Regions from separate parts of the Alishewanella sp. WH16-1 genome, predicted to be linked through region 1. Evidence: predicted binding sites of a transcription regulator. Region 1 holds the regulator's gene; each other region holds the start of a gene.

Region 1 (10,421 bases):
TGTGCCGGTTAGTCTGGCGCTCTGGTATACCTTTTTCGCCTCGTCTTATGCCACGCTGTTTCATACCGGTGAAGTCTATTTTGAATCGGTCTGTATGTTTACTTTTCTGCTGCAGTTGGGTAAGTTTTTTGAATACCGCGCCCGGGCCCAGGCACGAGAGGCCACCAGCAACCTGCTAAAGATTATGCCGGTCACCGCCACTTTATTAACTGAGCAGGGCCCAACCAGTGCCTCGGCGCGCCGGTTGCAACCTGACGATCTGATCCTGGTCAAAGCCGGCGAAACCCTGCCAGCTGATGGTATCGTCACAGAGGGGCAAAGCTCGGTTGATGAATCGATGCTAACCGGTGAATACCGGCCCATTAGTAAAGGGCCCGGCGATACAGTACTGGCAGGCAGTATCAATCATGATGGTTTGCTGAAAATTCGCGTTAGCGAGGCCTTGGCACACTCCCGCCTGGGCCAGATTATCCAGTTGCAGCAGCAGACGCTAAATCAAAAACCGCGGTTGGTGGAAAAAACTGACCAGCTGGCAAAATACTTTGTCGAACGCTTACTGGTAATAGCGGTATTGACCTTTGGTTTATGGTATTTCTGGTGGAACCCGGACCGGGCATTCTGGGTTACCTTGTCGGTCTTAGTTGCCACCTGCCCTTGTGCACTCAGCCTGGCAACCCCCACCGCTATTACCTGTGCCTTAGCACGCTTAAACCGTCAGGGGATCCTGATTAAAAATTCTCAGGCGCTGGAAACCTTGCCAGAAATCAGCCATATCGTGTTCGATAAAACCGGTACCCTTACCGAAGGCCAGTTTAGTGTCTGCCAGGTCACCTTACTCAGTACGCAATACGGTGAAGCTGAGGTGCTGAATTTCATTGCCAATCTGGAGCGCTATTCCGAGCATCCCATCGCCCGGGCCTTTGCTCCGTATCTGACCGAACCATTGCAACTGCAGCAGGTGAGCGTCGCCGTTGGCGCTGGGATCAGTGGCAGCTGGCAACAACGACAGCTTAAAGTCGGCAGTGCGGCGTTTTGTCAATTGAGCGAAGTCAGCAATGCGATGGTATATCTGGTGATCGATGGCGAGCCGATTGCTGCGGTAGAGCTGAGTGATCAGATCCGGGCGGAAGTGCCGGCACTGGTCGCCAAACTGCAGCAACAGGGTTATCGTTTAGGCATGTTGACCGGCGACAGCTCTGAGCAAGCAGAGCAGATCAGCCAGCAGCTGCAGTTAGATTTTATGGTAAAGGGCTGCTCGCCAGAGCAAAAAGTCGCGCAGATCCAGCAACTGATTGCCGATGGCCATAAAGTCTTAATGCTTGGCGATGGCATTAATGACAGCCCTGGCTTTAATGCCGCCCATATCTCTGTCGCCGTGCACTCAGGCGCGGATTTATCAAAAAACCAGGCCGATGTGGTGCTGTTAAAGCCAGATGTCAGCCTGGTATTAGATTTAGTTGCCGGTGGTAAACAAAGCGCCCGTACCATCAAACAAAACCTTGGCTGGTCGGTAGGCTATAATCTGATTATTATTCCATTGGCGGTAGCAGGCTTTGTATCACCTTATATTGCCGTGATTGGTATGTCCTTCAGCTCCTTGCTGGTGGTATCTAACTCGTTAAGGTTACTGAAGAAATGAGCATTATTTATGTACTGATCCCGATTGCCATTTTATTTGTCGCCATCGGTATCTGGATTTTCTTTTGGGCGGTACGCTCAAAACAGTTTGAAGATTTGGAAAAAGAAGGCTTAAGCATCCTGTTTGATGAGGATAAGCAGCAGGTGCAGTCTGACAACCCGCGCCAGCAGCCAAACCATAACAGCCCGTCGCGCCAAGATGAGCCCTGATTTTCTCGCCGCTATACTGATTGGTTTGTTGGGGAGCAGTCATTGCCTGGTAATGTGCGGCGGTATCGCCAGTGCCTTACAACTGAGTGTACCGGCAGAACAACGCCGTCACGGCTGGTACTTTCCATTGTTACTCAGTGCCGGACGCTTAACGACTTACGCCTTGTTCGGCGCCCTGGTTGGCTATTTTGGTATTACGGCGATGCAAGTGACCGGGGCATCCATGCTATGGCTGCGTTTGCTTGCCGGCTTGCTGCTGATTGCCATGGCGCTGTACATTAGCCGGCTCTGGTTTGGTTTAACCCGATTAGAAAAGGTTGGTCAGGGCCTATGGCAGCGGCTACAGCCACTGAGCAAAGCGCTGTTACCACTGGATTCCGCCAGCAAAGCTTACCGCTATGGCCTGTTATGGGGCTTTCTGCCCTGTGGCCTGGTTTACTCCACCTTAAGCTGGAGTCTGGCCAGCGGCAGTGCGCTAAAGGGTGCCGCCCTGATGCTTGGCTTTGGCATCGGTACCCTGCCCGCTCTTCTCGCCGTTGGCAGCGCAGCCAACGCCTTACGTCAGCTCAAAGCAAATATGCTGTTTCGTTATGCGACTGCGGCTATACTGGCTATCTATGGCTTTTATACGATATGGCTTGCTTTGCAGAGGTTAGTTTTTTAAGCTAGCAGTCATATTAGGGACTTTAGGATCCATTCGATGCAACGCTCGGCGATTAATTGTCAGGATTGTGGTTTTAGCCAGCTGTGCCTGCCATTTTCACTTAACGATCAGGAAATGACCAAGCTGGATGACATTATCCAGCGTAAACGCCCGCTGCATAAAGGCGATATTCTGTTTGAAAGTGGCACCGCACTAAAATCGCTGTTCGCCGTGCGTACCGGATCCTTTAAAACCTTTACCCTGACCGAACAGGGTGAGCAACAAATTACCGGCTTCCATTTGCCCGGCGATATTATCGGTTTTGATGCGATCAACACCCAGCAACACGTCAGTTACGCTGAAGCGCTGGAAACCGGAATGATTTGTGAAATCCCGTTCAATAATCTCGAACTGTTATTAGATCAACTGCCCAAATTACGGCAACAAATGATGCGGCTGATGAGCCAGGACATTCAGGCAGATCAGCAAATGTTGCTGTTGTTAAACCGGAAAACTGCCGAGCAAAAACTGGCGACCTTCCTCAATCATCTGGCATCACGCTACGGTAACCGGGGCTTTTCGTCTAAGGCTTTCCGTCTGACGATGACCCGCAGTGATATCGGTAATTATCTGGGCTTAACCGTGGAAACCATCAGCCGTTTGCTGAGTAAACTGCATAAAGATCAGATTATTGATGTCGACGGTAAACTGATTACCATTCTTGATGCGTCGGCACTAAATAATCTGGCAGGGAATTGCTAACCCCCCATATTGATTTCAGTAAAGCAACAACGCCTATTGCGCCGCAACGCCGCTTTAACTTTGTTGCTTGTTTATTGATTTAACACAAAGGCCCCGCTACCAACTCCGGTTATTTTGACTACACTTAGGTGAGTTAGAATGGATAGCCGGAGATATTATGTCGATTTACAACAATGTTTTAGTGGTACTGGATCCAACTACGGAACAGCAAAAAGCGCTGGATCGTGCGCTGGAACTAACCCGCAAACAAGGCGGTAAATTAACGGCCTTTCTGTCGGTATACGAGTTCTCTTACGAAATGACCACCATGTTGTCCGGTGATGAGCGCGAAGCCATGAAACAAGCGGTGATTAAGGATCGTGAAATCTGGCTTAGCAGTTTATTAGCACCGGCAACGGCCGCCGGGCTCGACATTGCGATACAGGTGGTTTGGCACAACAGACCTTTCGAAGCCGTGGTCAAGGCGGTACTGGAGCATAACTTCGACTTAGTCATTAAAGGTACTCATGATCATGACGTACTGAAATCGATGATTTTTACCCCAACTGACTGGCATATTTTACGCAAGTGTCCCTGCCCGGTATTGCTGGTAAAAGAACACGCCTGGCCGGAGCAAGGAAATATTATCGCCGCAGTTAATGCCGGCAGCGAACAAGAACATCATAAATCATTAAATAAACGCGTAATTACTAAAGCGTTACAAATGGCTGAATTGCTGCACGCCAAGGTACATCTGGTCAATGCCTATCCGGGTACGCCGGTTAATATCGCCATCGAAATCCCGGAGTTTAATCCGCAGGAATATAACAGCACTATGCAGCGCCACCATAAAGAAGCCGTCAAGCTGCTCGCCGATGACTATGCGATTCCGGCGGACCAGTGTCATGTGCTGGAGGGTATGCCAGAAGATGTGATCCCGAAACTAGCGCGGAAGCTGGATGCGGAAATGGTATTAATTGGTACCATCGGCCGAACCGGTTTATCGGCTGCCATTATCGGCAATACCGCCGAGCATGTGATTGACCGTTTGGACTGCGATGTCTTGGCGTTAAAACCGGAAAACTTTGTCTGTCCGCTGGAGAAATCCTAGAGCAGGATCCTATTCCTCTTTTGCGTAGGCGCACCCTTGGGTATAATGTGCGCCTTTTTTCTGTCTGGTAGTTAATGATGTCTCACGCCGCGCAAGCGAAAGCCCAATACAATCTGAATAAACTGCACAAACGGCTGCGCCGTAACGTTGGCCAGGCCATTGCTGATTTTGGCATGATCAGTGAAGGCGACAAGGTGATGGTGTGTTTATCCGGCGGTAAAGACTCTTATACCCTGCTGGATATTCTGCTGAATCTGCAACAATCGGCGCCAATTAATTTCAGTATTGTGGCGGTGAATCTTGATCAGAAACAACCGGGGTTCCCGGCGCATGTGCTGCCAGAGTATCTGACAGCCATTGGCGTCGACTTTAAAATTGTTACTGAAGATACCTATGCCATCGTCAAGGAAAAGATCCCAGAGGGCAAAACGACCTGCTCGCTGTGTTCACGCCTGCGCCGTGGTATTTTGTACCGCACTGCCAAAGAACTGGGCGCAACTAAAATCGCCCTCGGCCACCACCGCGATGATATGCTGGAAACCTTGTTTTTAAATATGTTTTATGGCGGCAAGATGAAATCGATGCCGCCCAAACTGATCAGTGATAACGGCGAACATATCGTGATCCGGCCTTTGGCTTACTGCAAAGAAAAGGATATCGAAAAATATTCGCAAGCCAAGGCTTTCCCGATTATCCCGTGTAACCTCTGTGGCTCACAGGACGGGTTGCAGCGGCAGGTGGTAAAAGAAATGCTGCAGGACTGGGATAAACGTTTCCCGGGCCGGATTGAAACCATGTTTCAGGCAATGCAGAACATTGTGCCGTCCCATCTGGCCGATAAAACGCTGTTTGATTTTGCGGCGATTAGCAAAGAAAGCGCTCTGCTCAGCGATGGTGATACCGCCTTTGATAAGGTTGCAGTACCTAGCGTACCAGTAGGTTTCGAGCAGGAAGATGACGAGTTAATTGTGCATCAGGCAGTGGAATTAAGCTGAGCGTAACAGGCTACGGCAGCAACACCAGGCCTGCTCAGTTGAGCAGGCTTTTTTATCGCTTAATCTTCCAGTAGACGACGGTTAAAACGAATCATCGCGGTAATTTCTTCGATATATTCATGACCGCGCTCAGAGTAGGCACTCAAACCATGTGCCAGGGCTTCACCACGCAGAGGCCGGTTTTCAGCACGGTGTTGTGCGCGGATCTGCCGCAACTGCTCGTAAGTATGAAAGGTATTCAGATTATAAAAATAACTGCGGATACTGGCTGCCGGACTGTCGAATTTCGCGACCTCGTGAAACTGATCTTCGGCCCGGTTTAGCGGGATCAGGCCACAGCCCTCGCGAAAACACCACTGGCCGAAGAAATTATAACCCTCTATGGCAAAACGGCTGGTGCCCCAGGCAGACTCATTTGCTGCTTGCATTAAGACTAAACTTTCCGGGATCACATCTACCCGCAGTAATAGCTCAGCCAGGGTTTCCTGATCCGTCTCTGCCACGTCTAACTTAAACTCGTCATACAAGCTATACAGAAACGCATATTCCTCAATGCTGAGTCTTAAGTTTTTCTGCTTTTTCTCGGCAATCTCCAGCAGCTGTTCACGTAACCACAATAAACGCTGATTTTCGCGTTTGACATGCGGCCTCAGATAGTCAAAAAACGCTTGTTTCTTGCGATCGACATTCGCGATGGTATTGAAATCAGGTAACGGCTGCTTTGGGATCGCTGCCTTCGGATAAGCGAGCCGCTGCAACAACTTCTTTTGGTCGGCATCCGATAAGGCGGTTAGCCGGCTTGGAATTTGCCATTCCTCCAGTGCTTCAGGCTCTTTTACTGGTTCCAGTTCACTAAAAGGACTAAAGGTAGCCACCGCCACTAACAGCCAAAACAGCACCAGAATCAGGTTACGGATTAAGAGCATTCACCACCTTTTAAAGCAACAGATCGTTTCAGTTAAACCCAAAATAGCCGCATATTCTACCGCCTATAAGGCTTAGATTCGAACAAAAAGTTCGCAGTCGGCTTTTTTTGTATTTTATTGCCTGAAAATATTGCAAATATTTGTTTACTGATAAACACTGCACTGGGCAGCTTTAGCGGTCTGGATGGATAAACAACCCCAAATTGAAGAGTCAGGCGAACAAAATGAAAGCGGTAGAACGGTCAAATAAACTGGATGGAGTTTGTTACGATATTCGTGGCCCGGTGGCACGCGAAGCAAAACGCATGGAAGAGGAAGGCCACCGCATTCTGAAATTAAATATTGGCAATCCGGCGCCCTTTGGCTTTGAAGCGCCGGATGAAATTCTCAAGCATGTGATCCATAACCTGCCAACCGCCCAGGGTTATTCCGACTCGCAGGGTATTTACCCGGCGCGGGTCGCCGTTGCACAGTATTACCAGCAGCGTGGCATTCTGGGTGCCGATGCGGATGATGTCTATATCGGTAACGGCGTCTCTGAGCTGATCCTGATGTCATTACAGGCACTGCTGAACAACGGTGATGAGGTACTGGTGCCAATGCCGGACTACCCGCTGTGGACGGCGGCGGTGAATCTGGCGGGTGGTAAGGCAGTCCATTACCTCTGTGATGAGCAGCAGGATTGGTTGCCGGCACTGGATGATATCAAGGCAAAGATCAGCAAAAAAACCCGCGCCCTAGTGCTAATCAATCCGAATAATCCGACCGGTGCAGTCTATGACGCGGCATTTTTACGGCAATTACTGCAAATCGCCCGTGAACATAAACTGGTGGTGCTAAGTGACGAGATATACGACAAGGTGCTGTATGACGGTACTGAGCACGTTAGCACGGCGGCCTTGGCCGATGACCTGGTGATGCTGACCTTTGGTGGCTTATCGAAGAATTACCGCATCGCCGGCTTTCGCATCGGTTGGTTATTTATCTCCGGCGCCAAGCAGGCGGCACGGCAGTATATTGAGGGTTTGAATATTTTGGCATCGATGCGGCTTTGTGCCAATGTACCCTGTCAACATGCGGTGCAAACGGCACTGGGTGGCTATCAGAGTATTAATGAGCTGGTGGTACCGGGTGGACGCTTATACGATCAGATGGATCTGGCGCACAAGCTGGTGACCGAAATTGATGGCATCAGCTGTATGCGCCCCAAGGGGGCAATGTATCTGTTTCCGAAGATCGATCTTAAAAAATACCGGATTCAGGACGATGAGCTCTTTGTACTGGATTTTCTGCGCCAGCATAAGGTACTACTGGTGCATGGCCGGGCTTTTAACTGGCCAGAGCCGGATCATTTCCGTATTGTCACGCTGCCGCATAAAGAACAACTGACCCAGGCGATTAGCCGCCTCGGCCAGTTTTTACAGAGCTACAGTCAATATTAACTGTTGTTGCAAATCGCGGCCGCGTTAGCGGCCGCCTCTGTCACCCCGGACACCTAATTTAGTTTATCATCGACCCAGAACTTGGTGCCTTTAATGGTGGCCTGCAATGCCAGCCCCGTTTCGGTAAACTGATAAATAGTCACCTCATCGACACTGGCTTCGGCGCCAACCGCGGCGCCTTTATCGCCGGCTTTGGCGGCAGCATCGGCCTGAGCGCCGAAAGCCCAGCCCTGTTCAATAAAGCGTTGTAGCGCCCGCTCAGTATGAAACACCAGTACCAGCCGGAAGTCTTTGACACCCGCTCCCAGACCGACGCCAACCTCGCCCATTTTCATATAGGTATCGGCACCGCTGCGATTATTGCGAACCACGCCATAGCCGCCGCCAAAACTCGCCAGAATCAGATTGACATTAGCATTGCTAAATACCGCATAACCGGGAGCCGCCGCCACTTCCGCCCGAGCACTGGTTTTTTCGCGGTATAGGTCGTTGAGTACCTGCTGGCGCATCTCAGTGATGGCAGCACGCTGTTCTGCCGGGGTGGCATTAATGCCGGCAGCACAGCCTTGCAATACCCACAGCAATAACACCATCAAACTAGTTCGAATCCACATTACAGTTCTCCTTTAACGCGGTCTGCTTGACCCTGAACGGATTAAGCTTAGCCCAACTATCTGAATCCGCGGTTAATCGCAAATCATCGCTGTCCAACTGAGCAATGGTTGTCAGTTCTGGTCTGAGCAGGTATGCTCTGCCAGATTACAGCCATCCGGATAGCAATATGTCTGCTGAATTTTCATTTCAGGCCAGTTTTGAAGCCTTTACCAACCAACTTGCCTCAGTGGTGTTTTATGCCTTTTCGTTTAATGGCGTTGATATTCCGCTGGTAATGATTTGGTTGATCAGTGGCGCTATCATCTTTACCTGCTATCTGGGTTTTATCAATATCAGAGGTTTCGGCTATGCTATTCGGCGGCTGTTTGCTAAACCAGAGCCCGGCAGCAGCGGAGAAATCTCGCCCTATAAGGCGTTAACTACCGCACTGTCCGGTACTGTTGGTACCGGTAATATTGCCGGGGTCGCGGTCGCCATTAGCCTGGGCGGGCCTGGCGCCACCTTCTGGATGATTATGGCCGGTTTGCTTGGCATGTCGACCAAATTTGTCGAATGTACGCTGGCGGTAAAATACCGCCAGGTGAATGCTGATGGTACTGTCTCCGGTGGCCCGATGTACTATATCAAGGCCGCGCTGGATAAGTATCAGCTACCGAAACTCGGTACCGCACTGGCGCTGTTCTTCTCGGTCGCGGTTATTTTCGGCTCAGCCGGTTTTGTGCATGTCAATCAGGGGTTTGTGCAGGTACAAAGCGTCACGGGCTTTGATAATGCCTGGTTATTCGGTGTGATCTATGCGGCGTTAATCGGCGCCGTCATCATTGGCGGCATTAAGAGTATTGCCAATGTTACCAGTAAGCTGGTGCCCTTGATGTGCGCGATATACTTGCTGGCCGCGCTGGTGGTGATTGGCAGCCACCTTACTGCAGTGCCGGCGGCATTATGGCTGATTATACAAAGTGCCTTTGCACCTGATGCGGCCTATGGCGGCTTTATCGGGGTGTTAATTCAGGGCTTTCGCCGGGCGGCATACTCGAATGAGGCTGGTATTGGCTCCTCGCCCATCGCCCATGCCGCGGCAAAAACCAAGGACCCGGTATCACAGGGCTTTGTTGGTTTGCTGGAACCCTTTATCGATACGGTGGTGATCTGCACTATTACCGCGCTGGTGATTATTCTGACCGGCGCTTACCAAATGCAGGGCCTGGATGGTGTACAGATTACCTCCAGCGCCTTTGCTTCAGTGTTTGACTGGTTCCCGCTGGTACTGATGGTGGCTTTGCTGCTGTTCGGCTTTTCTACCGTGCTCAGCTGGTCTTACTATGGTTTAACCGGCTGGCGCTATATTGTCGGCACCCACCCTAAGCTGACCACGCTTTACAAAATATTGTTCTGCGGCATGGTGTCGATGGGCGCGGTACCCAGCATTATGGCAGTATTCGACTTTATTGATTCGATGATTTTCCTCATGGCGATCCCGAATATTCTGGCACTGTACTTATTATTGCCGGAAGTCAAAGCCGACTTGCAGCGCTACTGGCAACAAAAAGTGCTGGCACTGCGCAGCCGTGCGGCCGACTAAGCAAGCTTAGATCAGCCTCAACCTTAGCTGACACAAAGGGCAAGGCGACGACAGCAACAGCGTTGCTGCTCAGCTGTTAAGCCACCTGTTCCGCGACCACGGCTTGCAGTTTTTTCGCTTTAGCTGCCGCCGGCTCTGCGGCCTCGCTGGTTGATTTATCTACCACTTTGGCTGCCTTTTTCACCCCAAGTGCAACCAATAGCTCGTCTTTTTGCTGTGCCAGATATAATGCCAGTGCTTCGGCCTGGTTTTCCTCTGTCAGGATATTGGCATGGCTCAGTAATACTTGCAGCGCATCGGCAGTATCCAGCATTTTATCGTAGGCATCTGCTTCTGCTTTACTGGTAAAGGTCATTTTCTCGACTCCACTGCGTTCCACGACATATTTGGTAATAACAGCCATTTTCGACTCCTTAGCGATTAGACTGGTTATTTATACAGTATAAAATACCCGCTGTCCAGCATCGCTTCTGTTGGCGCTTTACTTTATGATAAGTCATTGAATAATGCATAGTTGG
Region 2 (10,421 bases), on a different contig from region 1:
TGCAGTAAACGGTTATAGTCCAGTAATTGCTCGGTCAGTACGCTCAGGCGGTCGGCGCTGGCATTGAGTAAGGTTACTACTTCCTGTTGCTGCGGTGTTAAAGGCCCAACCAGCTGCTCACTGAGCAGCGCACAGCCTTCACGGATACTGGAAAGCGGGGTTTTTAATTCGTGTGAGGCGTGACGCAGTAAAATTAAACGCAATGCCTCCAGTTGCTGCAAGCGGGAACTTAACCAGCGTAATTGCTCACCTAATTCGGTCAGCTCGCGCGGGCCACGCAGCTTTTCGTCCGGAAACTGATGCTTGGGTTGAGCAATGGCCCGAATCATCCGGTCCAGCTTTTGTACCGGCGCGGCAATCCGGCCGGACGCCCAAAGTACCAACAGTAAAGTGAGCATCACCAGCGCGAAGGTTTCCCAGGCCAGCTGTTGCTGGGTGGAGGTAACCTGCTGTTGTTGTCGATCCAGTTGTTGCTCCAGCAGATCCCAGATTTCTTTGGTAATTTGTTGTTGCTGGGTACGAACCTGTTGTAGTAATGCTTCCGGGACTTCGGTTAGTGGTTCGTTAAAGCGCGCCCGCAGCCCCTGTAACGCGCTGCGCTGCGCGCCACACAATGCCAGATCCGGAAGATCACGGCAGAGTTGCTCCAGTAATTGCAGTTGATTGTCGATATGATTTAAGGCTAGCCGCTGTAAGGCGTCGGTACGGACCACCGCAAACTGGCGCACGGCACGTTCAATGTCTACCACCAGGCTTTGCATACTTTCGGCCTGGCGTACGCTGGACACCGCCTGCTCAGCCGATGCGATAGCATAGTTACTGACGCCACTTAATGACTTATTACTTTGCCATAACAAGACGCCTACCGGAATCAACGCCAAAAAAAAGCTTAGCAATACCAGTTGCCGTAATGATGCGGTTTGCACGGAAAAGCGCATAGGCTCCACCCTCAGAAAAGTCTGAGTTTAGTTTACTGAAAATTCAGGGCCTTGTATTGCCGAAAGCGGTAGAAACTGCCGCTGCGCTACAAAAAAAAGGCCAGTACTAAGACTGGCCAAGGCAGATTCAGCTAGATCGCTGATCTATGGGATTCGATTACTGCGCTAACTCAGTGTTCATGCTCTGCGCATAAACTGGTTGTGTAGCCTTAGCTGAGCGGGCAGATTGCTCCTGCTCCCAAGCCTGAACACTGGCGTTATTCAGATCAACACGACGTAACAGCGTAAAAACAATGGCCATATTGGCAACCAGGAACAGCGTGATAAAACTTAAAAACATATCCATGATACTTCTCCGGCTATGGGCTCCATATGGGAGCGTTCGGTGCTGTCTCAGGAGAATCGCGTAAAAGTAATACTTATTGCTTTTACGCTATTCCCCTGCAGCGTCACAGATATTAATGCAGCAGTCGTACCAACTTAATTTAATTATTTTAAATCAATAAGTTATTATATTTTTTACGGAAGGAAGGCAACCGGGGTGCCGCTAACTGTTGCTAATTAGCGACACCAAAAAGCGGCAAATAAGAGAGTCTTTAAAAAACAACAGCTTAGCATGTATGCAAAATGCGACACCAAGCGTAAACGTCTGATTTCAATCAAATAAAACCATAACGCTGAGCTACACGGTCAAAATATTCCAGACATTGTTTAGCGTATTGACGTTTCTCGACATAGCTGCCTGGGAAAAAGCTTTTCTTGAAGCCGTACGCCACCATATCTTTCAACCGTTTTAGCGGCACATCGAAGTTATCCAACGCCAGCTGATACTCTTTGCTGACAGTTGTATTAGACACCAGACGATTGTCGGTGCAGATCACCGTAGCAATCCGGTGTTCCAACATATCTTTAAACTTATGCTGGCGGATATCGGTAATTGCCGGATTGGTTTGCAGATTACTGGTCAGGCAAACCTCTACTGCGATACGCTTATCGGCGATATAAGAAGCCAGATTATTAATATATTTAGTTTTATCAGTAATCGCCGGATCTTTAATCATCTCCGGGATAAACATCGAATAGCCATGGCCAATACGATCGGCATAACATTCGGTAATGGCTTCAAATACACTTTCCGCACCGTAGGCTTCGCCGGCATGCAGGGTTTTCAGTAAAAAGTGTTGGTGAGCGTACTCATAGACTTCTTTAAATTTACCCGCCGGATAACCCGCCTCCTGCCCCGCCAAATCCAGACCAACAATCGGGATGCCCTCGTCATCCCTTAACCGCACACTGGCCCGTACCAACTCCATCGCTGCCAGTTTGATCACATCCATCGGCGCAAAATCGCGCATTAATTGAAACAGGTTGGTGTAATAAGGTGAAAAACCTTTATTACCAAACATCCGCATTGCACAGTTAATAATGCCATAATAAAACGGTGGTTTCTGACCGCTCAGTACCGCTTCAGTGGCGTTATATTCTTGCATCGCCTGCTTTAGACCGTTATTCACTGCATGCATAATCCGGTCGAAATCGATACCGCGGGTCAGATCGATCAGCAACTGCGGCGCAAACCGCACTTCGATATAGTTGACCCCTTCCGCCTGATTATCCACTGCCAGCTCGTAAGCGGCCTGTTGCAGGTTTTCCGGGTCGCGTAACACGGCACAGGTATATTGGAAGCAATGCAGATACTCACCCAGATTCTGATAGCGCTCTTTGAACACCAGCTCTTTTAAGCCAGCTACCGTCTCAGAAGGCAAAGTGACCTGGCTGCGTTTGGCCATGTCGATAAGACTGTCTAACCGTAAACTGCCGTCCAAATGCAAATGTAAATCGGACTTGGGCATCATCTTAATAAAGTCGGCGGAGTAGCGTGGCATAATCATTCCTCTGTTAACTAGCTGAAAGAATATCACAATCAGCTTGCCACAAAGGAATGGTAACGAAAAATTGCATAAGCTCTAAAAGCAACAGGGCGCCGATAGCGCCCTGTTGCTTTACATGAATTAAACCTTAAAGCGGTTTACCAGCTCATTAAGTTGAATTGCTAATCGCGACAATTCTGTTGCGCTGGCAGAGGTTTGCTGCGAACCGGCTGAGGTTTGATTGGCCAGGTCGCTGATAGTAATAATATTACGGTCAATTTCCCGTGCCACTTTCGATTGCTCTTCAGCGGCACTGGCAATGACATGGTTCTGATCGCTGATACTGGTAATATTGGTCGCGATCTGCCCCAGGGCTGCGGCAGCTTCTTCAGCCACATTTTGGGCATCACCAGCGTTTTGGCTAATTAGCCCCATGGCATTTACCGCTTCACGTACCGAACCTTGCACTTGTTGGATCATTTGTTCAATTTCACCGGTGGAGGTTTGGGTGCGGTGCGCCAAACTACGCACTTCGTCGGCGACGACGGCAAAACCGCGGCCGGCATCACCGGCGCGGGCTGCTTCGATCGCCGCATTCAGCGCCAGCAGGTTGGTTTGCTCGGCCACACTGCGAATCACTTCCAGCACCTGGTTAATTGACGAGACTTTTTCTGCCAGCACATTAATCACGGTGACGCTTTGCTGAACCTCGGTATTCATCTTGCCGATAACAGCACGGGTCTGGGTAACCTTCTGGCTACCATCTTTGGCCAAGTTGGCCGATTGTGCAGACGCATCTGAGGTTTGCATCGCCGTTGCCGCCACTTCATCAACGGCTGAGCTCATCTCAGTGATCGCGGTCGCGGCTTGTTGTACTTCGTCATTTTGTTGCTGAATGGCGCGCGCTGACTCATCGGTAACGGCATTGAGTTCTTCCGCAGCAGAGGCCAGCTGACTGGCTGAGCTGGCGATATGGCCAATGGCATCACGCAGTTTTTGCTGCATTTGTTGTAAGGCTTCAGCCAGGCGGGTTAACTCATCGTCACCGTCTTTATTGATACGCTGCGTCAAATCACCTTCAGCAATTTGCCGGGCAGACTCAACCGCTTGCTCCAGCGGTGCATTAATGCTGCGCGAAATAACCAGTGCAATCACTATAGCAATCGCCACCGCTAACACTATTAGTACAATAACAATAATACGGGCGGCCTGATAAGCACTGACTGACTCGGTTCGCGCGGTGTTAGCAGCTTGCTGTTTGATACGGGTGAGATCGAGTAAATCCGTTGTCATCTGTGCCGTAATCGGGTTAATTTGCTGCAGCAAATCCAGCGCCATACCGGTCTCGTCCTGCTTCAGAAACTCGATCGCTTCTTGCTGTAACTGCAAATATTGCTGTAATCTTTTTTCGAAATCAGCAAAAACTTCCCTCTCTTCATCCAGATATATGTTAGCAGAAAATGCCTGCTCATTACGCCGCACCTCTGCTCGTAATTGCTCTACTTCGTTCAGTGTGGCGCCTTCCTGCGTAATGTCGGTAGTTAACATCAAGCGTAAGGTTAAGGCCCGCAGAAGGGTGACGTTCAGATTTAAGTCCGCCAGGCTCATTAGTGAAGGTAAAGTATTAGTTTCAACCAAATTCGCCCGTTCACGAATTTGCGACATGGTATTCAGGTTATAAAGACCCAGCGCGGCCAGCATAAAAGCCAGAGCGCCAAAGGCTGCCAGTAAACGTTTTTGAATGGATATTGTTCTAAACATAGGTTAAACCTTGCATTAAGTTAACGGCGTAACTAACTTGATCCGTAATGAATGTTTCGCGGGTGAGTTTCACTACTTTAGCAGTTCTATCAAGCCTTAACAGTCCTGTCGATAGAAAAGCCCAACTTTTTTTCTGAATCGTGCGCTCAACGCCCACTAAATTCTTTTAATTAGTTCGCAGCCATACCTGCAAATTATGTTGATCTGGATCAAGCAACAAGCGTATTATTATTTCAGAAATTTCTGAAAGTTCAGTAACGGGATGCGCATATGCAAATGACTCCAATGATTGAATCCTTTGTTTACCACTTTGGCGAAATGGGCAGCCGTTGGGGCTTTAACCGTACCGTTGGCCAAATTTACGCCCTGCTGGTGATTAGCGAGCAACCGCTCTGTGCCAATGAAATTGGTGAGCTGCTGGGGATTTCGCGCGGCAATGTCAGTATGGGGTTAAAAGAGTTGGGTAGCTGGCAGCTGGTGCAGGTTAGCCATAAACCCGGCGAGCGGCGCGAGTTTTATCATAGCCGCGGTAGTATCTGGGATATGGCCAACCGGGTGTTTGAAGAGCGGCGCAAACGGGAAATGGACCCGACGCTTAGCTTACTGCGTGACATTATGATGGACGAAGCGGCTAATCCGGAAGAAGCCTTTGCCCAAAAGCGCATCGCCGAAATTCACGATCTGCTGGAGAACATTACTGAATGGACGCAAAGCCTGCAATCCTTGTCGCCGGAGAAGCTGAATACCTTAATGAAGTTAGGCTCCGGCGTTGGCAAGGTACTGGAATTTACCGATAAGTTTTTAGGTAAAAAAGATCCGGCAAAACAAGCCTAGCTGTTTTTGCCACCTGTTGTTCTGTTGTAGTGAGGTTGCCATGTTAGACACCCTGTTGCTGTCACGCATTCAGTTTGCGGCCAATATCAGTTTTCATATCCTGTTCCCAACCATTACCATCGCCCTGGGCTGGTTGCTGGTGTACTTTAAAATCCGCTTTGACCTGTCACAGCACCCGGTGTGGATGCGCGCCTACCGCTTTTGGGTCAAAGTCTTTGCACTGACCTTTGCACTGGGTGTAGTCAGTGGCATTACGATGTCGTTCCAGTTCGGCACCAACTGGCCGGGTTTTATGGAGACAGTAGGCAATATTGCCGGCCCGTTACTGGCCTACGAAATCCTGACCGCCTTTTTCCTCGAAGCAACCATGCTCGGCATTATGCTGTTTGGTTTTAACAAGGTACCGCGCTGGCTGCATACGCTGGCCACCTTACTGGTGGCAATAGGTACTACGCTGTCGGCATTTTGGATCCTGGTGCTCAATTCCTGGATGCAAACTCCGGTTGGCTTTGAAATGCGTGATGGCGTAGCGCATGCCACTGACTGGCTGGCGATAATTTTTAACCCCTCCTTCCCGTATCGTTTTACCCATATGCTGCTGGCGTCGGCACTGACGGTCTGCTTTTTGGTAGCCGGTATTTCTGCCTACCGGCTATATCGCGGTGACAATAAAAAAGCCCCGCGCCTGACACTAAAAACCGCCCTGTTTACCGCTGCTGTGCTGGCCCCAACCCAGGCCTTTGTTGGCGACCTGCACGGTTTAAATACCTTAGAGCATCAGCCACAGAAAATCGCTGCGATGGAAGGAATTTGGCATACCCAGCAAGGCGCGCCACTGGTGCTGTTTGCGATCCCTGATGCTGAAACTCAAACTAACCGCTTTGCGCTGGAAATTCCAAAACTGGCCAGTTTAATTCTGACTCACGATTTAAACGGTGAGCTGAAAGGCATTAACGAATTTCCGGACGCACACCCACCGGTGGCGCCGGTGTTCTACAGTTTCCGGGTCATGGTGGGTATCGGTGTATTAATGCTGGCCGTGGCCTGGTGGTGTAGCCTGCGGTTGTACCGAAAAGGCGAATTATCACCGCTGCAATATAAGGTATTAATCGGCATGTCGTTCTCCGGTTGGATCGCCACCCTGGCCGGTTGGTATGTGACCGAAATCGGCCGCCAGCCATACCTGGTATATGGTGTGCTAAAAACCAGTGACGCCGTGACCACTGTGGCCAGTGAGCAGGTTGCCTTAACGCTAATCATGTATCTGGCGCTGTATGTGGTGTTACTGCTGGCCTATGTTAAAACCTTATTCTGGCTGGCAAAACGGGCGATTGAGGTTGAGGAATATGACCTGTCGCTGCCAGGCCTACCGGAACAGAAAGCCAAACTCGCCAATGAAGGAGTCGAAGCATGAATTTCCTGACTGCAGAAAATCTGGCACTGGTGTTCGCCGGCCTGACAGCACTGGCGGTACTGCTGTATGCCATCCTGGATGGTTATGACTTGGGCGTGGGCATAACGCTGCCGATGCAGCAAGAAGCCTGGCGCGATACCGCCATTGCCTCTATTGGTCCGTTCTGGGATGCCAATGAAACCTGGCTGGTGCTGGCCGTCGGCTTGCTGCTGGTGGCTTTTCCGGCGGCGCACAGTGCGATTCTGCATGCGCTGTATTTGCCCGCCGCCTTGTTGCTGATTGGCTTGATCTTACGCGGTGTCGCCTTTGATTTTCGCGCCAAAGTAAAACCGGAGCGGAAAATCCGCTGGGACTGGACCTTTAAATTTGGCTCCTTGCTGGCAACCTTTAGCCAGGGCTTTATGCTGGGTATCTATGTTATGGGGCTGGAATACAGCGTTGGCAGTGTCGTGTTTGCCAGCTTTAGCGGCCTCTGCGTTACCGCCGCCTATGCGATGATTGGCAATGCCTGGCTGATAGGCAAAACCAGTGGCGATTTACAGCGCCATGCTATCCGGCAGTGTAAACTGGCCGGGGTTTGGACCTTGGCCGGTATTTTGGCCGTCAGCGCCATCAATCCGCTGGTAAATGCTAATGTGTATCAGGTTTGGACCGAGCCGCCACTGGCCTATTTATTTGCCGCCATTCCGCTGCTGTGTTTTGCGATGTTCGCGCTGGGTTATTTGGCTTTAAAACGGCTACCGCTGCCCGATGATCGCGGCGCCTGGCTGCCGTTCTTTATCTGTAAAGTGATCTTTGTCTGCAGCTTTGTCGGCTTAGCACTCAGCTTCTACCCCTTTGTGGTGCCGAACCAGATGACACTGTATGAAGCGGCCAGCTCCAAAGAGTCCCTGACCATTATTTTCTTCGGCGCTGTTGTGGTCATTCCGATTATCGCCGCCTATACCGCGGTTGCCTATTATGCGTTTCGCGGTAAGGCAGATGGTTTGAAGTATTACTAATAAGACAATGAGAGCGCTAAGCCATTTTTTGTAAGGCTAATGGCTTAAACCCAAAATAGGAAAAGTTGGTGATCACCATAAACACAGCAGCCCTCCATTTTTGAGGGCTGCTGTCAATGTTTAAAACACGTTTAGGCGACTGCGCCACCTCTTCACAGAATGGAGCCTACGCCCCACAATCGTCATATCTCAGGGCGATAGCAGTGTTGTACCAGAAAGGAGCAACAGCTGAAATACCAGAATAACCCTGGCCACAGCAGCAAAGCTTACGATAAGCCAATTTAGGAATAATCGACTTTTAAATATAGCCAGCTAAGTTACCTAAAACTTTTGCGGTCTGAAAATCCACACTTCGCTGAGGCTAACAATGCCAGGCTGGGTGTCAAAAAACTCCTGAGTGATCTGCTCAGCAATCTGTTCAGCTTTTTGCTGATCTTTCACAATGACCTCAATTTTCATCAGATGTAAGGCATCGATAATTGAAGCATGCTGCGCTGGGTGCAGGTGTAAAGAGCTATTGCCGCCCGCTTCGAAAATACTGTAACCCTTGGCGCCAGCCTCTTCTAATAACGCGATGAGATCTTCTTCCAGCACCTTTTCCGCAATAATATTAATTTGATAAGCCTGATATTTCATAATGGACTCCCGCGCCTTAAAACACGACTTTCGCTAATTCGGTGAATAATGGAATACAGACGGCAATCGCAATCGGGGTACCAATACTGGTTGAGGAACCAATATAAGCGGAAGGATTTGCCTTGGGTATACCCGCCCTGAGTGTCGGAGGGCCTGAAATATCCGAACTTGACGCTGCCATCACCGCTAATAGTACGGTCCCGCCTGCACTAAACCCAGTTAGATGATGCGCTAAATAGCCCAAGCCAAAGCCAATAGCACCATGCGCAATTGGCGCTGCAATCGCATAGACGACGTACCAATGCGCCACTCTGCGTAGTTCACTTAAACGCTGCCATGCTTCAATACCCATAATGAGCATTAGAATTGATAAGAAACCGCGGAATACTGGTTCATAAAAAGAAGCATATACCGGTTCCGGTTTGGCGAATAAGCCAATTAACAACCCTAATAATAACGCAGTAAGCGCTGAACCTTGTAAGCTATCGATAATAATTTCTTTAATTGAGATAGGCTTACGCACTGATTTTTGGGGTTTATCCGCCGTAGCCTCGGCCATCGCTTGCTGCCGATCACTGGCTAAGCGGCCTAACACTATTGCCAATATTAAGGCTGGTATGTCCATAAAGGGGTAGAGTGCCGATACCCAGGCTTCGTACTCCATACCAATATCATCTAAATGCAGCATCGCAGCGGCAAAGGTAGAGGCTGAAACCGCACCAAACAAGCCGGCCGTGGCTAAGGCATCAGTTTCTTTCACACCAGGTAATTTTGCTAAGGTGTATTTACCTAACAGCACAATTAACACACCAGCTATGACGGCAAAAAAGGCAGGAAGTAGCAGTGCAGCAAGGTTAGCATTACGGATTTCCATGCCGCCTTGTAAACCAATTTTTAGCAGCAAGACGATAACAATAAATTTGTAGACAGGCTCTGGAATGGTGAGGCGACTTCCGAGTGCCGCAATCAACATACCGCCAAGTAGAAATGCCAAAGTTGGTTTTTGTAGACCAACGATAAAATAATCCGCGACTGTTAGTAATATATCCATTTTCACCTCAAACTACTCTACGCGCCAGCATAGAGGCTAATCGATACTGTGGCAAACTGAACAGCAGGATACTAACTGATTTTGCTCACTCCCATGTTAATTCTTACTGTAAAAAACCCCAGTACAAAACCGGGGTTGCTATACAGAAGCTTACTTTAAGCCAAATTAATACCGGGTGTTACAGACTAAATCTGAAACCGATATAAGCCGTTCGCTCGGCTGCGGGTTCAATGCCGTCAGTTCTAACCCTGCTATAATAATTTTCGTCTAACAGATTGTTTACGCCAGCGAATAAGGACCAACGTTTTGACAGTTCATACTCGGCACTCAAATCTACCACCTGATAGGATGGTATCTTGGCATCAATAGTTGCCGTACCTGTACCACGAGGCAGATTGGAATCTTGCCAGTACTGATCACCAACCAGCGTCAGGCTGAGCGCAGCAGTCAAGCCATTACTTGCATAGTTAAGCCCGGTACGTACCAGGTAATCTGGTGCAAAAGAGACTTTATTACCTACCAGGCTAGCGTTTGTACTACTTGTTATTTCTGCATCTAACCAAGAGCCGTTCGCGAAGGCAGTAAGATTATGACCAGGCGATAATGCAAAAGCATACTGCAGACTTAGCTCAACACCCTGATGACGTGAATCACCACTGTTTACCCGCTCAATATCGGTGATATTAACTTGAATTTGTTCAATTTTATCCTTGAAATCAATACGGAACACACTGACATCGAAAGCAAATTGCTCGGTAACTTGGCTACGATAGCCTAATTCGTAGTTCATCGCTTTCGATACTGAAGGATCATTAGAACCTGCCAACTCAGACGTTGGATTGATTAAATCATCAAAGCGTTGTGGCCGGTAAGATTCTGAAATATTGGCATAGACTTCAGCAGTATCAGACAGCT
Region 3 (10,421 bases), on a different contig from region 1:
TTAGCGCTGCTGCGCTCAGACTGCTTTAGCTGGCTGGGCGGGACGTGGCGGATACCTTTCATCGCTTCGGCGACTTCCGGCGGCATATATTCTTCATCGTGTTTAGCCAACACTTCGGTTGCCGCCAACACTGTCGCGCTTTTTAACGAGCCCTGTGCGACGATACCCTGCCCTTCACGAAACAGATCCGGCAGAATACCTTCAAATTCCACGGTGGCAATTTCGCCACTGTCATCGGTTAAATCAAAACTGACTTTTAGGCTGGTTGCATCACGCTTCACCGAGCCTGGCACCACCATACCGCCTAAGCGTAAACGCTGACCAACATCGGGTTTAATTTTGCCTTCGCCCAGGCCCTGCACCAGCTGGCCCGGGGTATAAAACAAATTAATATTTTGGCTAAGGGCAAATAGCATGGCACCGATAGCACCGGCAATCAGGCCGATGACTAGAAGAATGGAAAACAGGCGTTTCTGACGTCTTGATTGCATTAGGTCTGTTGCTCCTGATACTGCTTAACTCGTTGTTCGCGTGCCAGCCGGGCGGCTAATTGCTGCTTAAATTGTTTGTGTTGGTAGTAACTCCAGACGATTAACCCCACCAGCAATAAATAGGTTAAGCCAAAGGATAACCAGACAAAAAACGCATAGCTGATGCCGGTGGTCGCCATGGCTAAAAAGTCACTAAAGCTGGCGAAATAGAACGGAAAAAGGCCAAAAAGTTTCTGCGGCAGCTCGGGACTGGCGGTAAAAAGCATAAAAAAATGACTCAGACTGTGCATCATACTTTACCTACCAGTTGTTTTACCCAGGGCCGGTGCTGTTCATTTTCCAAAATAGCGGTGCGTAGCCGCACGCAGGTTAACCACAGCATAAGTAACTTAAACGCCAGCAAACTAATCAACAACGGCCATAACATACTGGGATCGATTGACGGTTTGGCGAATTTGGTAATAGTCGCACCCTGGTGCAGGGTGTTCCACCACTCCACTGAAAAGTGGATGATGGGTAAATTAATCGAGCCAATCACTGCCAGCAAGGAAGCAACCTTGGCACCGGTTTGCCGGTCTGAAAAGGCACCATGCAGTGCCATGACACCAAAATACAGGAACAACAGAATCAGTTCAGAGGTTAAGCGGGCATCCCACACCCACCAGGCGCCCCACATTGGCTTACCCCAGGCCATACCGGTTAAGAGGGCAATAGCTGTATATACCGCACCAATTGGGGCAATCGCCAATACAGCCCATTGCGCGGTTTTAATTTGCCACACCAAGGCGGTAAAGGCAGCAATCGCCATCGCCAGATAGGCGCCCATCGACATAATGGCCGAAGGCACATGGATATGAATAATACGGTAGCTGTCGCCTTGCTGATAATCGGTTGGCGTAAAGCCCAAACCCCAGATATTGCCCAGCAGCAGCGTGAAAAGCGCACTGGCCATTAACCAGGGCGAGAGTTTGCCGCAAAAATGATAAAGGGTTTCTGGCTTGGCCAGCGGATGTAACCACTTAAACATATCAGCTCACATTAATTTTCAGGGCACTGCACACGGCCATCGGCACCAGCGCCAGCGCAAACAACATTATTGCCAGTAAAATTGCCAACTGCCCCTGATAGCCAAGCCCGATACTGGCGGCCTCAATCGCTGCACTGGCAAAAATCAGCAGCGGAATATACAGCGGTAAAATCAACAGGGCCAGCAAAATGCCCCCTTTATCGGCCGAAACCGTAATGGCCGCGCCAAGCACACTAAGCAAACTCAGTACCGGCGTACCCAGCAGCAGTGTCAGTGCCATCGCGCTAAAGGCGGCACTTTCCATATCAAACAGCAAGGCCACCAACGGCGATAACAACACCAGTGGCAGGCCGGTACTAAGCCAGTTGCCGCTGATTTTCGCTAATACAAAGGGCATTAATGCCTGTTGCGATGCGACCAGTTGCTCGATCACGCCGTTACGGTAGTCATCTTTAAACAACCGCTCAGCCGCCAACAGTACGCTGAGTAAGGCGGCGATCCAGACAATACCTGGCGCCATTATACGCAGCATATTCGGCTCTGGGCCAACGCCCAGCGGAAAAAGTGTTAATACGATGATAAAAAATAATACCGGATTCAGCCAATCTGACTTTTGCCGCGCTAACAAGGTTAGCTCGCGCTGTAAGAACACCACAAAACTTACCATCGGTAGTGGATCTCCAGTGCGAACAGCTGTGCATATTGCAGGCTAAGTGGCTGATGAGTAGTGAGAATAATGGCTCCGCCCTGCTCGAGGTGAGTAACAAAATGCTGCTGCAAGGTGGCGATAGCGCTTTGATCCAAAGCGGTAAAGGGTTCGTCGAGGATCCAGATTTGGGCTTTAGTGGTCCATAACCTGGCTAATGACACCCGGCGTTGCTGACCGGCAGAGAGCATCCGGCATGGGATATCTTCTAAACCGGCTAAGCCCAGGCTCGCCAGCAGGGCCAGATCATCGGCCGGTGTTAGATCACAGGCGGCGCGCCAGAAACGTAAGTTTTCCAGCGCGGTCAGCTGTTCATGAATACCACTCTGATGGCCGATAAAACACAGGTTAGTCGCATAATCGACCCGGCTTTGCGCGATAGCTTGCCCCTGATAATACAGCTCGCCTTCGTCGGCCCGTGCCAAACCGGCTAAAATACGCAATAAGCTGCTTTTGCCGGCGCCGTTTTTGCCTTTGATTTGCAGTAACTGACCGGGATGTAGCTGCAAAGATAACTGCTCAAATAGCACCCTGTCCTGCTTAACGCAGCTGAGGTTGCTGGCAGCGAGCAATGCGCTCTGCGCGTGCGATTGGGTTGATTGCGTAAGATCCACTGGCCTTAACTATCGACTCTGCAAAAATTTGCGCGCATATTAGCATAACAGGCGACGAATACGAATCAGAACCGGTACTAAGCCATGATCCAGATCAGCATCTTTTCCGCAACTTATCCACCACACTCTCTGCTGCGGTTCGGTACCACCCCAACTACTTTATCCACACGTCTCCGGTACCGGTCTGACCAGCTGATTTTATCCACAGCACTCCGGTACCGGTCTGACCAGTCAGATTCTTCTCCCGCTGCCTGTCAAAGGCCCAGGCGGGCGTGCAACGGGCAGCTCAGTTAATGGACCCTTTACTCCCACTGCTAAGAGCTGGCCAAGCATTGCCTACTCAGAGTGGCGCAGCTTTAGTGTTAAATACGCCGTATCCGGCACAACTTGAGTTACAAGCTGGCGCACCGTTATTAGTGCTGCGCTCTGGAGCTGCTGAGCTTCGTTTATCATTACTGCAATTACCTGAGTTGCCCCTCGGCAAAGCTTTAACAGCGACACTGGCATTTGAGCCAGGCCAGGGGATCCGCATCCTCGTCAGCCAGACTGGCGCCGCCATCACGCTGCCGTTGACGGCGCCACAGCGCACTATCTTGTTGCAGCCGCAGCAATTAACGCAACTTGCGCAGCAACTTAACCGTGGTGAAAGCCCACTGCTTGATGGTAAGCCGATATTGACACCAGAGATACAGCGCTTTCTGACGACGAACGCCCCGATAACTCTGCAGTTAGGCAGTCATGGAACCTTATCGGTGCAAACCGCTACACCGCGGGCAACTCAAAGTATTCCGCTGTCATCATTAAAAGAGCCTGCCGTCATTCAGAGTTTGCTTGCCACCAGGCTGCCGTTGATGAAACAATCTCAAACAGCCGAGGCTAACGGTAATAGCATGAAAACACTGAATTTAGACAAAGTCTTACAACTCTCTGGCGCTAATATCGAACAGCATAATGTCCGTTTGCAACCGGGGGTAGACTATTACGCGCGGTTACAAGTTAAGGCTAACCAAGCTGCCGAGTTAGTTGTGCAAACGCCGCAAGGTGTATTGCGCTTGCCGCTGCAGCAAGTGCCGCCGCTGCCGCCCGGTTTGCCACTATTATTGAATTTTCAGCAGCTTAATGCTGAGCGCTTGACGATACAGGTTAAGGTTCTGACCGGGATAGCAACGGAGATACCACTTACTGCAACCCAAGCCCGATTGTTGCAGGAGCCAAAACAACTGGCGATGCTGCAGCAACAATTAAGCCGGGGGGAGGTGCCGGCGCAACTGGCCGGTGAGCCGTTGAAACTTCCTGCAACGCTCAGCAGCAATACTCAACCAGTCAACTTACAGCTGCAGCCTGCTTCTACCACAAGCACAGCTGCCGGTAGCACATTTGAGCCAAAGGGCATACTTTTATCAGTGCAGCCGGTAGCCGCAGAACAAGTACTACAGCTTAATAATAAAGATTTTCTGAAACCGCTACCCTGGCAGAGCAACCAGGGCGCGGCAACAGCGACATCTGGCGCAGATAAAGCCACAAACCACGTGGCTGAGCAGGGCTGGCGTCAGTTACTGCCGCTACTTAGCAGCAGTCCGGCCCGACTGGCTGCCTTGCCGGAAATGCCCGCGGCTGTCGTGGCATTACTGCAGCAAGTCCGGCAAGCTCAACCGGGCGGTAATCAGGTACTTAGTGTGTCGGAAATCCAGCAACAGCTGCAAGCCGTGTTGCAATTTCAGCCACTGCAGGCTCAGCCTAATCTGAGCACTGGCGCCGGCACGCTGGCCGTAGCGATTCAATTATTGTTAGGACATTTATTACGTCAACCGTTAAGCGACAACAGCAAAGCCGGCGGCAAAATCCAGCAGCTGGCGCAGCAAATTGGCCAGTTAGATAACCAGCAAGCCAGCCAATTGCTGCGGGCACTGGGCAGCCACAGTAGTTTGCTGCAGTTATCGCAGCTGCAAAATGCTGATTTGCCGCAGCTAAACCAGCAGTGGTTTATTCCGCTCGCGCTGCAGCAGCAACAAGAAAGCCGGTTTAGTGAAATTTTACTCGAGCAACGTGAAGCAGAGAAAAAGCCAGGCGCAGAGAAACAAAAACTTTGGCAACTGACGATGAAGTTTGATTTGTGCCAGTATGGCCAGCTGTTGGCTGTCGCTAAACTGGCGGGCCAGGATCTGCAACTGCAATTTTATACTGATCAGCCCGCAGCGCTGCGCCAGGCCGAGAAGTTTTTACCCTTGCTCACCGAGCGCTGTCAGGCGCAAGGCATTCAGGTTAGCCAGGCCGCTTGCCAGCTCGGGAAAATCCCCGACACCCTCGGCAGCCGCAGAACAAGCCTTATCGCTACCCAAGCCTGAGTTATCCACAGCACTCCGGTACCGGCCAGACCTCAGAGGTCATACCGGTACCGGAGTGCGGTTGGACCAGTTAGAACAGTAAGTTTTTACCGAAATAGATGGTTGAGACGGTGTTTACAAAAATAATTAACAGGATCAGTGGGATAAAAGTACCCAATGAGAAGTTAACGTATTTTTGCAGCACTGAACCGGCAAAGCCCGGGTTGCCATCGGCGATTTCTTTATCCAGGTTGTGCGCTTTCCAGCGGTAAACGACAAACAAACACAGCAAGAAACCGTTTAACGGCAGAATGGTTTCGTAGAACATGTCGTAAACCATATCGAAGAAGGACTTGTTGTTACCGCCATAGTTCAGAATATTGCTTAGCCAATCTATGCGACCAAATGACAAGGCAGATACTACCGCCAATGCCACCATTACCGCACCTAGCGTGTAAAGCGCCTTGCGGCGGCTTAAACCTTTACCGTCCATCACACTGGCCACCGGCACTTCGATAATGGATACCAGTGAGGTCATGGCAGCAAAAAACACCAGTAAGAAAAAGAACGCGGCGACAAAAGAAGCACCGAAATAGCCGATATCCGCCTGTAAAGCCAGGAAAATTTTTGGCAAAAACATAAAAATCATGCCGATACTGGACTCGGATAACTCGGCGATTTGAATGTCAGGATTAAACGAAAATACTGCAGGCAGGATCAGCAAGCCGGAACAAGCGGCAACTAACAACGATAAACCTGCCACGGTTTTACCGGCTGAGACGATATTGTCATGCTTTTGGATATAAGAGCCATAGGTGATCAGGATACCCATTGCCAGTGATAACGAGAAGAATGCCTGCGCCAAGGCACCATTTAGGACTTCACCGGTAAGCTTAGTAAAATCCGGGATAAGGAAAAACTTGACGCCTAACATGGCGTTATCTAGTGTCAGCACGTAAATTACCAGTGCAATTAGCATGATAAACAGTGTCGGCATTAATACCGTAGTCGCCTTTTCGATACCCTTTTTGACACCACCCTGCAGAATTAAGAAGGTTAAGCCGACCACCAGCGCCATATACACAAAGAGTTCATTGCTGTTAATAAAGACATTAAAACCTTCAGGATCAGCCAGTTGGTCGAGCTGGCCTAACACTGCTTTACCAAGATAACCGGCAATCCACACCGTGATCACCAGATAAAATACCCCAATCATAAAAGGGGTAATTACCGACAACCAACCCACAGTGCGCCAGGCGCGGTTTTGACCAATTTGGGTGTAAGCGCCAAGTGGATTTTGTCGCGTGTGACGCCCCAGGCTCATTTCGGCCAGCATCACGGGTAAACAAATAAAGAACACGAAAATCGCGTACATGATAAGGAAGGCGGCGCCGCCATTTTTACTGGCCATTACCGGAAAGGCGACCAGATTACCGATACCAACGGCGGAGCCGGCCGCGGCCAGAATAAAGCCAAGGCTGGAACTGAATTGTTCACGTTTCATGCGTGGGTGGACTCCCTGAATGGATTTTTTTAGTTATTGTTAGAAAAAGCGCCTTCATGCTAACAGCCTGTGCCGGGAAATCCTAGCCCGACCTGCCGGCCTGAATTGGTTTTAAAGCACAAATCTGCTAAGGTGCAGCCAGAATTTCTAGCGTAGCGAGTTTTAACATGTTCTATATGATTTATGCCGAAGATGCGGCCAATAGTCTGGAAAAACGGTTACAAGCCCGGCCGGCGCATTTAGCCCGCCTGGAGCAATTAAAAACGGAAGGTCGGCTGCTAATGGCCGGCCCGCTGCCCGCCGTTGATTCAGACAATCCAGGCGCAGCCGGCTTTACCGGCTCGCTGGTGGTGGCTGAATTCCCCTCGTTAGCAGATGCAGAAGCCTGGGCTGCGGCTGACCCGTATTGGGCAGCAGGCGTTTATGTTAAGGCGACTGTTAAACCTTATAAAAAAGTCTTGCCTTAACTGCTTCGTTTTTTAGCCAAAGGATTGCCTATGAGCTCTTATATTTTGCTAACCGGCGGTGCCGGTTATATCGGTAGCCACACGGCACTGTGTTTGCTGCGCGCTGGCTATAACGTGATTAGCTTTGATAATTTTAGTAACAGCTCGGCAGAGTCGCTAAAGCGGGTCGAACAACTGGCGGGTAAATCACTACTCAGTATCAATGGTGATATCCGCGATCAGGCCGCGCTTACGGCAGTATTCAGTCAGTATAAAATCAGCGCGGTGGTTCATTTCGCTGGTTTAAAGGCGGTAGGAGAATCGACCGAACTGCCATTGCATTACTACGACAATAACGTCGCTGGCACTGTCACCCTGTGCCGGGTAATGCGGCATTTCCACGTCAAAAAGCTGGTGTTTAGCTCTTCGGCGACGGTTTATGGTGATGCCAAAGAAGTGCCTATTAAGGAAACTTCGCCACGCTCGGCTACGAATCCTTACGGCCAAAGTAAGCTGATGATCGAGCTAATTCTGGAAGACTTAGTAAAAGCCGAACCGGACTGGTCTATTGCACTGCTGCGCTACTTTAACCCGGTCGGCGCCGATGACAGTGGCCAGATCGGCGAAGATCCTAATGGCATCCCGAACAATTTAATGCCGTTTATTTCCCAGGTTGCGGTTGGTAAACGTCAACAACTCAGTGTGTTTGGTAACGATTATCCGACCAAAGATGGTACCGGCGTACGTGATTATATTCATGTCGTGGATCTCGCCAATGGCCATTTAAAGGCGCTGCAATATCTGGAACAGAGTAAAGGTATAGAGGCGATTAACCTCGGTACCGGCGTTGGCTACAGCGTGCTGGATATGGTTAACGCCTTTAGCGAAGTGAATCAGGTCGCGGTGCCGTATCAGATTGCGCCGCGTCGCCCCGGTGATATTGCGGTCTGTTATGCTGAGCCAACTAAAGCCCTGACTTTACTGGGTTGGAAAACAGAGAAAACGCTGGACGATATGGTCCGCGATACCTGGCGCTGGCAGAAACAAAACCCCAACGGCTATCGCAGCTAGCTGGTCAGACCCTGCTCTTACCAAAGAAAAGGGAGACGTGTGGGTAAAACTGGTCAGACCGGTACCGGAGACATGTGGATAAACTGGTCAGACCCTGCTCTTCCCAAAAAAAGGGAGACGTGTGGATAAGTTTAAGGGGTGATAAGGCCCAGCTCCAGAGCGAGTAATACTGCGCGGGTGCGATCCCGCACCCCCAGCTTACTTAAAATGGTCGAGCACTGGTTTTTTACTGTGCCTTCAGATTTAAACAGCGCGCTGGCAATTTCTTTATTACTGTAGCCAGCCGCCATCAGCCGCAAAATCTCTAACTCTTTATCAGTTAGCGGCTCGGGCAACACCGGCTTGCGGTACTGGGTATCGCTACTGCCAGGTAGTTGCTGCAACAAGCGCTCGGTTATAGTGGGCTGAAAACAGCTGCCCCCGGCCGCCAGGCTCTCAATGGCTTTGATGAGCGTATCAAGCGACACATCCTTTAATAAAAAGCCACGGGCCCCAGCTTGCAGGCTTTGCAGCACTAACTCATGGTCGTCAAAGGTGGTCAATACCAGCACCGGCGTGTCGCTGCCGGCTGCTTTCAAGGCTTTAATGGCGGCGATACCGTCCATTTTCGGCATTGACAGATCCATCAGGATCACTTGCGGCCGGCAGCTTTGCCACAGCGCCACCACTTCACTGCCATCACAGGCTTCACCGACTACCTCGACCTTGCCGGATATCGCCAGCAAGCTACGAATGCCATCGCGGATCAGTTTTTGGTCATCGACTAATAGCACCTTAAACATTGGCCACTCCTGCCTGAGGTAACCAGATCTGTAAAGCCAGGCCACCGGCATCAGCGACAAGATGTAGTTTACCTCCACATTCGGCAACGCGCTCGCGCATGCCAATCAGACCATTACCGGGCTGCCAGCTTGCCTTTAGCTGACCATTGTCTTTAATTCCCAGAGCGATGCCCTGCTCTGCCTCCCTGGCATGGATCCACAAGCGGCTGGCATTGGCATGCTTCAAAGTATTACTAATAGCTTCCTGCGCCAGATACTGTAGATGCTGAGCCTGGCTTAGAGAACTGGCTTTTAGCTTGGGGGCAATATCCAGTTCAACCTGCAAGCTTTCCGGCAAATGCTGCAACAAGGGGGTAAATAACTGCTGTAAATCCAGCTCGGAACTGTCGCGCATGGCGGATACCGCTTCGCGCACATCAGAAAGTAACAATCTGGCCAGTTGCAGACTTTTCTCTACCTGTAATTTGGCCTCGCCATCGCACTGATAACTGGCAATCTGTAGCTGTATTGTCAGCGCGGTCAAATGATGCCCCAATAAGTCGTGCAGATCGCGGACGATCCGATTACGCTCCTCCGCGCGTGACGCCAGCTGCAATAGCTGTTGTGCCGCCAGCAGTTGGCGATGCTTTTCTGTTAATTCAGCGCGCGCCTCAGTCTCAGCTTTGATTGCTGCCTGCATCAGTACCGCAAATAAATGAAAGCTGCCGTACAGGGCTGCGGTGATCCACAGGCTGCGCTGTTCCAGATAGGCCTGTAAGCCAAACCACAGCACCACTATGCCCAGAGTCAGTAGCAAAGCCAAACGCTGCGACATCAAATGTGGTAGCAAACAGACCCAGATAATGGTCAGGATGGCCAGATAATCGAAAATAGCGGTCGGTAATAACCACTGTAAGGCAAAGGCACAGAGCAGTGGCAACGGTAGTAACCAGCGACCATAGCGGCCACCAAGACCCAGCGGGTGCTGCTCCTGCGTCAGTAAGATAAAGCTGATGCCATAGACTAACAACAGCAAGCCTGCTGGCAGCAGAGGCTGCGGTGCAGGCAGCCGTAACAGCAGCATCAAAGTGATACCGGATACCAGTAGCCAGGTCAGGATGCCGGCCAGAGTTGCCAGCGGAAAATGGTATTTCATCGGCTTATTATGACGCTTGTCTTAACGAGTGCAATAGGCCAAAAGTCATGTTCGAAAATCCTGACTTCCGGCACCTGCGATCGGGCAACTGCAGGCGTAAGCTGAATTTGTTTTCAGCCTAAGGAGGCGTTAAATGAACTACTTACATACAACTCTACTTTTTCTGCACATTTTATTGGGCGCTATTTGCCTGATGCTATTTTGGGTGCCGGTCGCCAGTGCCAAAGGCAGTATGCTGCACAATACGGCCGGTAAGCTTTACTACCAGATGATGCTATTAATTGCGGGCTCCGGGGTACTGATGTGCCTGATGGTGTTATA

What was found. Region 1 encodes FNR, which switches genes on or off when oxygen is low (the NO sensors DNR and NnrR bind a similar motif). Its sites were predicted from a motif close to TTGATCTAGATCAA; they were not measured.
Region 2: AAY72_RS09240 (GbsR/MarR family transcriptional regulator) is a predicted target of FNR. The motif match lies at 4,770-4,783, and genes of this name have one in related genera.
Region 3: ccmA (cytochrome c biogenesis heme-transporting ATPase CcmA) is a predicted target of FNR. The motif match lies at 2,923-2,936, and genes of this name have one in related genera.

What each region holds. Positions count from the first base shown of each region.
Region 1 is NZ_LCWL01000003.1:38,655-49,075, reverse strand. Features, by position in the region: gene AAY72_RS00845 (heavy metal translocating P-type ATPase) at 1-1,639, shown strand, start outside; gene ccoS (cbb3-type cytochrome oxidase assembly protein CcoS) at 1,636-1,848, shown strand; gene AAY72_RS00835 (sulfite exporter TauE/SafE family protein) at 1,838-2,512, shown strand; gene fnr (fumarate/nitrate reduction transcriptional regulator Fnr) at 2,549-3,253, shown strand; gene uspE (universal stress protein UspE) at 3,411-4,343, shown strand; gene ttcA (tRNA 2-thiocytidine(32) synthetase TtcA) at 4,421-5,338, shown strand; gene AAY72_RS00815 (glucosaminidase domain-containing protein) at 5,398-6,264, opposite strand; gene AAY72_RS00810 (pyridoxal phosphate-dependent aminotransferase) at 6,489-7,706, shown strand; gene AAY72_RS00805 (YSC84-related protein) at 7,760-8,320, opposite strand; gene AAY72_RS00800 (sodium:alanine symporter family protein) at 8,488-9,903, shown strand; gene AAY72_RS00795 (YebG family protein) at 9,980-10,306, opposite strand.
Region 2 is NZ_LCWL01000096.1:58,742-69,162, reverse strand. Features, by position in the region: gene AAY72_RS09260 (sensor histidine kinase KdpD) at 1-938, opposite strand, end outside; gene AAY72_RS09255 (hypothetical protein) at 1,096-1,284, opposite strand; gene AAY72_RS09250 (adenosine deaminase family protein) at 1,598-2,824, opposite strand; gene AAY72_RS09245 (methyl-accepting chemotaxis protein) at 2,951-4,570, opposite strand; gene AAY72_RS09240 (GbsR/MarR family transcriptional regulator) at 4,841-5,404, shown strand; gene AAY72_RS09235 (cytochrome ubiquinol oxidase subunit I) at 5,445-6,818, shown strand; gene AAY72_RS09230 (cytochrome d ubiquinol oxidase subunit II) at 6,815-7,819, shown strand; gene AAY72_RS09225 (DUF3240 family protein) at 8,141-8,455, opposite strand; gene AAY72_RS09220 (sodium-dependent bicarbonate transport family permease) at 8,472-9,506, opposite strand; gene AAY72_RS09215 (TonB-dependent receptor) at 9,685-10,421, opposite strand, start outside.
Region 3 is NZ_LCWL01000037.1:27,589-38,009, reverse strand. Features, by position in the region: gene ccmE (cytochrome c maturation protein CcmE) at 1-491, opposite strand, end outside; gene ccmD (heme exporter protein CcmD) at 491-784, opposite strand; gene AAY72_RS04115 (heme ABC transporter permease) at 781-1,518, opposite strand; gene ccmB (heme exporter protein CcmB) at 1,520-2,185, opposite strand; gene ccmA (cytochrome c biogenesis heme-transporting ATPase CcmA) at 2,179-2,838, opposite strand; gene AAY72_RS04100 (flagellar hook-length control protein FliK) at 3,132-5,183, shown strand; gene AAY72_RS04095 (sodium-dependent transporter) at 5,254-6,666, opposite strand; gene AAY72_RS04090 (YciI family protein) at 6,834-7,133, shown strand; gene galE (UDP-glucose 4-epimerase GalE) at 7,164-8,183, shown strand; gene AAY72_RS04080 (response regulator transcription factor) at 8,315-8,965, opposite strand; gene AAY72_RS04075 (sensor histidine kinase) at 8,958-10,100, opposite strand; gene AAY72_RS04070 (hypothetical protein) at 10,234-10,421, shown strand, end outside.